Regions from separate parts of the Halanaerobium sp. DL-01 genome, predicted to be linked through region 2. Evidence: riboswitches for the same ligand, from Rfam matches in the RefSeq annotation. Region 2 holds a riboswitch; the other holds the start of a gene.
The links. Region 2 has a riboswitch for cyclic di-GMP ahead of DER71_RS09630 (GspE/PulE family protein). Riboswitches for the same ligand answer to the same signal wherever they lie in the genome.
Positions count from the first base shown of each region.

Region 1: it holds a riboswitch for cyclic di-GMP, as region 2 does, so the genes downstream of both, flgB (flagellar basal body rod protein FlgB) here and DER71_RS09630 (GspE/PulE family protein) in region 2, are expected to answer to the same signal.

Region 1 is NZ_QPJN01000013.1:24,217-27,371, reverse strand. Features, by position in the region: gene fliF (flagellar basal-body MS-ring/collar protein FliF) at 1-428, opposite strand, end outside; gene fliE (flagellar hook-basal body complex protein FliE) at 503-805, opposite strand; gene flgC (flagellar basal body rod protein FlgC) at 817-1,257, opposite strand; gene flgB (flagellar basal body rod protein FlgB) at 1,260-1,682, opposite strand; cyclic di-GMP riboswitch class I at 1,745-1,823, opposite strand; gene DER71_RS06045 (response regulator) at 1,944-2,297, opposite strand; gene DER71_RS06040 (chemotaxis protein CheD) at 2,389-2,883, opposite strand; gene DER71_RS06035 (chemotaxis protein CheC) at 2,873-3,155, opposite strand, start outside.
Region 2 is NZ_QPJN01000030.1:10,545-13,699, forward strand. Features, by position in the region: gene DER71_RS09625 (type IV pilus twitching motility protein PilT) at 1-256, opposite strand, end outside; gene DER71_RS09630 (GspE/PulE family protein) at 280-1,980, opposite strand; cyclic di-GMP riboswitch class I at 2,171-2,254, opposite strand; gene DER71_RS11985 (hypothetical protein) at 2,252-2,398, opposite strand; gene DER71_RS09635 (heme NO-binding domain-containing protein) at 2,593-3,155, shown strand, end outside.

The DNA of each region.
Region 1 (3,155 bases), on a different contig from region 2:
ATAGATCTGCTCAACTCCCCTCCAAGTGCCCTATAATAATTTACTTTTCGTTCGAATTCTGTTGTCCCAAACTGACTGCTGTCAAAAATTTCAAATCCCACAACTCCTTGATCAGGCAGTCCTGCTCCAGCAAGTTCTATCCTTAACTGATACAGCTGATCTTCTGGAACCAGAATTGTGGAGCCATTACCTGACAGTTTGTAATCTACCTGGTCTTCTTTTAATTTTTCGACAATGGCAGCAGTATCCCGTGTCGTAAGATTAGTATAAAGGGGTTTATAATTTGCTGTACTACCCCTTATTATTAGATAGCCGAAACCAGCTGCAAGGAGAATAGTACTTACAATTATTATGATTTTTATATTATTATTTAATTTTCCCCATACTTTGTTAAATTCTTCTCTATATTTATTAAAAAAATCGGCCATCTTAATACCTCTCTCAAAGAAAATTCATTAATATAAATTGCTGATTTTTCTGTAAAAATTAATATTAATATATATTATACCTGTATTCTCATAACTTCTTTATATGCTTCCACAATTTTATTCTGCACGGCTGTGGTTAAATTTAAAGCTATTTTAGCCTTTTCTCCAGCTATCATCACCTGATGAATATTATCTGTTTCACCGGCAGCAAATTTGGCTGTCATCTCTTCCGAATTTTTTTGAAGGTTGTTTACTTCCATAATTTTCTCTTTGAAAAGATTTTTAAAATCACTTTTTGTATTTTCTTTTTCCTTGTTTTCTAGAGAATAATGTTCAAAAATATCTGTTGCAGGGTTAATTCCCATTTTATCCAGCAATGTAATTCCTCCTATCTGCTGATATCCAGAGCACTTGCTGCCATGTTCTTGTAGTTAGAAATTGCCTGAACATTAGCTTCATAAGCTCTAGTTGCATCTATCATATTTATCATTTCTGTCATAATACTTATATTGGGAAGCCGCAAATAACCATCCTCATCTGCATCAGGGTGGTTGGGTCTGTATTCAATTTTAAAGGGGCTCTGGTCTTCTCTAATCTCTTTAACTTCTACACCTTTATCGTTAGCGTTATCATTTAGGACAGATAAGCCAGAACCAAAAACTGACATTTTATTTTGCAGCTTTTCCTGAAAAACAGCAACTTTTCGCCTGTATGGACCACCATCTTCTGTTCTGGTAGTTTCCACATTGGCTATATTCCCAGAAATTATATCCATTCTCAATCTCTGAGCAGTTAAACCAGATGCACTAATATCTATTCCACTAAACAAATCTAACTACCCCCTTTTTCTATAACCTGATTAAGTGTGGAGAATCTTGCAGCAGCTCTCCTTGTAAGAACATTATAATAAATGCTATTTTTCGCCATTTCTGCCACCTCTACATCTATATCTACATTATTTTTATCATTTCTGTAACTTCCATTTTTATTACTTTTTTCTAAAAAACTGCTTTTTTTAAAAGAATCATTATTTTTTACACCAGGAGCAGAAATATGATTTTTATCAGTGGTGTCCAATCGTAACCTGGTACCATTCTGACTTCCATTCATTTGTCTTTTCAGTACTTGCTGAAAATTAATATCCTGCCTTTTATATCCAGGAGTAGTTGCATTTGCAATATTATTTGCAATTAACTCACCACGTCTGGAGGCTCCATCTAAAGCAGCTGTTATTAATGAAATATAATCTGTCAAAAAACCACCTCCATATAAAAGAAAATTCTACAGCAGCATCAGCTATAGAATTAAAAAATAGCTTTTGCAGCCTGGCAGTCATTTTGTATTAGACCCATAGCTTTGCGTCACCGGTTTTCACCGATTTTGCCAAAAATAAATAAGATTAAAACGTAAAATAAAGTTATTTTATTAAAAAATAGCGTAATATGTAATTTTTACTCTAATAATAACTCTTCTTATTTATTATAATATTGGATATATAATCTCAAAATCCTATTTTTATATTAATTTTTTTAAAGATTCCATAACCCTATCTTTTTTAAATGGTTTAACTATAAAGTCTTTTGCTCCCATTTCAATTGCCTGAATAACAATTTTCTGCTGTCCCATTGCACTGCAGACAACTATCTGTGCATCAGGATCAATATCCTGAATTGCTTTAATTGCTTCCAGACCATCCATAACAGGCATTGTTATATCCATAGTAACAATATCCGGCTCTAATTCCTGATATAGTTCTACAGCCTGTTTACCGTTTTCTGCTTCACCTACAACTTCAAATTCATCTTTTAATATATTTTTTAAATTCAAGCGCATAAATGCTGCGTCGTCCACTACTAATACTCTTGGCATTTAATGATTACCTCCTCTGAGAATTATAGCCGCCATTATTTATTATAATAACAGATTATATTTTTATTTACAATGTCAAAATATAATTTTTTCAAATTATTAACAAATCCCGACTAAATGACTTTACTTCTACCTTTCCATCATCTAAATAAAAATACATAGATCTACCATAATCTTTCCCAACATCTTCCCCGATTATTTTGATATTTTCTTCTTTAAGTATATTTTTCACTGCTTCTACATTTCTGCGTCCAATCTGCATAACAGGATCTCCACCTTCAAACTTAAACATCCCAGCACCACCAACAATTTTTGCTGTCATCCTTCTTTTTGAAGCACCCATATCTTCTAGCTCACTAATCAGAAAAGGTATACCGGTGTCGGCATATTTAACAATTTTTTTCTGACCGGGATTTTCTGGCAGCATAATATGAATCAGACCGCCTATCTTTCTAAAACTGTCATAAAGAGCAATCCCTACACATGAACCAAGACCCAGTGTGGCAAGCAGCAGGCCCTGTTCTCCTACTGCATAATCTGCCATTTTAACGATAATTTTCTCTGCTGTCTGCTGATTAATCAACACTATCAGCCCCCAGCCGCTCAAAAAGAATATCCAGCGAATCTTTTTCGGGAATAAAGAAATAAAATATCTCTAACTTTTCATCTCCTGCAATAAATTCCGTTTCCAAAAGAAGAATATAATCTTCTGTCTGGCTGTAATCAATTACAGAAGAGCTCAGCACAGCTGCAGCCATATCAAAAGCCAGAGCTGGTACAGATTGATTTAAATTTAGATCTGTAAAATCATTTATTGCTCTAAGATAAGCTCCACTCAATATATTTCCCAATTCATTT
Region 2 (3,155 bases):
CTCTAAATCTAGATATACCAGGAATTCTATATGAAAAATCAATCTCTCCTTTTTCCTTAAATTCTTTGTACTGTTTATCACTCATCATTTCTTTAGCTAAATTTTCAGTATCTTCAACACTTAATTCTTTATTATACTTATCATAGGGTCTAAGCTTCCCATTTTTCCTAATATAAGGGGGAGAAAATACTGTTAAATGAAGATCAGAAATCTGATCTTCCTGAGATATTATTTTTAATAGCTCTTCAAATTCCAATCACATCACTCTCCAATCTATCGTTAATATATAATTCTTTCAACCTCAGAAACATCTGTTTCTCCTGCTTTAATTTTGGTAATTCCATCTTCTTTTAAAGTTATCATTCCATTGTTTTTTGCATATTCACTTATTTTTTCTTTAGAAATATTATCACTTATCATTTCTTTTACCCTATTATCTACCTCAAAAATTTCCTGAATTGCTAAACGTCCATTATAGCCAGTATTATTACACTTTTCACAACCGACTGCAAAATATGCTTCTTCAATTTCAGGATCTCCCAGGTATTTTAAATCAAGCTTATCCAATTTTCTTTTTTCTTTACAATAGGGACAGAGCCTTCTAACAAGCCTCTGAGCTACTACACCATTTAAAGAAGCAGCTACAAGATATGGTGCTAACCCAATATCAACCAATCTAGTAATTGAACTAACGGCATCGTTTGTATGGAGAGTACTAAAAACGAGATGCCCAGTTAAAGCAGATCGGACAGCTATTTCTGCAGTTTCTTCATCTCGCATTTCTCCAATCATTATTATATCTGGATCCTGTCTTAAAATTGACCTAAGTGTTTTAGCAAAAGTTAATCCTGCCTTTACCTTAGCCTGAACCTGATTAATACCAGAAATTTGATATTCAACTGGATCTTCAATTGTAACGATATTTATTTTAGGGCTATTAAGTTCATTTAAAGCTGCAAAAAGAGTTGTTGACTTTCCACTCCCAGTTGGTCCAGTTAATAATAGAACACCATTCGGTTTTTTGATTAAATTTCCAAATTTAACTCTATTATAATCTGATAAGCCTAAATTATCTAAATCTAGAAGGTTCGTATTTCTTGCTAAAAGACGAATAACTACCTTTTCCCCTTTAATTGTTGGTAAAGTAGAAACACGCATATCCAGATTTTCTCCTTTAAAAATCATCTTTATTCGGCCATCCTGGGGTACTCGATGTTCGGTAATATCTAGATTAGCAATAATCTTAATTCTGGAAACTAAAGCTCTATGAGAAGATTTGGGTGCTGTCATTTCCTTTTTCAAAACACCATCAATTCTGAATCGAACTCTAATATTATTTTCTTCAGGCTCAATATGAATATCACTTGCACCTTTTTGATAGGCTTTAGAAATAATATAATTTGCCAATTTTATTATTGGTGCTTCATCAACCATCTCTCTGAGCTCTGCTTCTTCATATATCTCTTCATTTTGGTTGTCAGATACATCTTCTACATCATCTAAATTAAAATCTTCGAAAATATTGGAAATGTCTATATCTTCACTACCATACAGCCTATTTATAGCTGAACGAATTTGATTAGGAGCACCATAAAGTGGTTCAATAGTTAAATTGCTTAACATTTCTAAATCATCTATAGCTACCAGATCTGTTGGATCTGCCATTACAACTTTTAATTTGCTTTCCCCTTTTTTTTCAATAGGAACTGCTAAATATCTTCGTGCCATATTTTCGGGAATTAATTCTGATAGAGAAGGATCAAAAAAATATTTATCCAAATCTGCATGTGGAATTCCTCTTTGAAATTCCAAAACTTCTATTAAATCTTCTTCCCGAATATACCCCAATTCAACTAAAACTTCCCCAATTTTTTTGTCAGTGTTCTCCATCTTTTCTAAAGCTAAATCTAACTGTTCTCTATTTATATATTCATGGTCTAATAAAAGTTCTCCTATTTTTTTGCGGTTTCCGAAAGCCAAATTATCACCCCACAATAAAATTTTTTATCGATTTTTGAAATAATTTGTAAATTATTTTGCTGTTATAACAAAATTCAACAGAATATTAATTTTCCCTGCACTTTTCTAATTTAATTTTAATCTTTTATAAACTATAGTTTATAAAATAAAAAAATTGCCATTAGCATAATCACTTCGGCAATTTCCCACCTGAGGTAAACATAACTATCATAGGTTTCCCCTTAGACTTATGTTTTTGCGTCACAGCCTTTCAACTGTTTTGCTTTTATATTTATTTATAACTTCCCCATTTTAGTTTAATTATATTATATTTTACCACAAAAAGAAAGTATTTTTTTACCTGAATCCGAACACCTTCTGCCTTGCCTTCTGTACCAGGTACAAAACCAGTCTTCTGTACCTGGTACCAAAAGGCCATTTTGTACCTGGTACCCAAATGGAGGTACCTAAAATTTTTTTGCTTCTAAAGCAGGTATTATTCCCTTAATCGCGAATAATTATTATTAATATAGCTTAATTTATTGAGCTATTTTTATTTAAACTATGTTTTAAGATAAAGGAAAAAAATTCTATTGAAATTTTGAAATTAAAATTATTACTGGGGGGAAGTATATGAAGGGAACAGTCGTTTCGACCTGGCTTAAAACTCTTACCAAAACTTATGGAGAGGAAGTAGTCAGCAGAGCAAAAAAGAAAGCGGGATTTAAAGAGGATTTGATTATCACACCAATGACAACAATTGAAGATCAAAAAACAAAGGATTTAATGAAATATATAGGACAGGAGGTAGGTAAAAAGCCTGGTGAAATCTGGCATGATATGGGGAAGAAAAATATTGAAACTTTTTCAAACTGGTTTCCATCATATTTCAGCAATCGTACTTTAAAAAACTTTTTAATGTTGATGGACACCGTACATCTGCAGTTAACAGAAATGATTCCAGGAGCCAATCCTCCTCGCCTGCGGGCAAAAGAATTAAATGGCCATAAAATAGAAATGACATATAAGTCTAAAAGAGGAATGTACGATTATTTTTTAGGGCTTTTAGAGGGCAGTTCTTCATTTTTTAAAACTCCTATTGAAGTTGAAGAAATTGATAGAGGAACCCTGGATGATGGACGAAATTTCTTAACTATACATATTAGCTTTGAAAAATCATTTAGAAATGAAAAAAA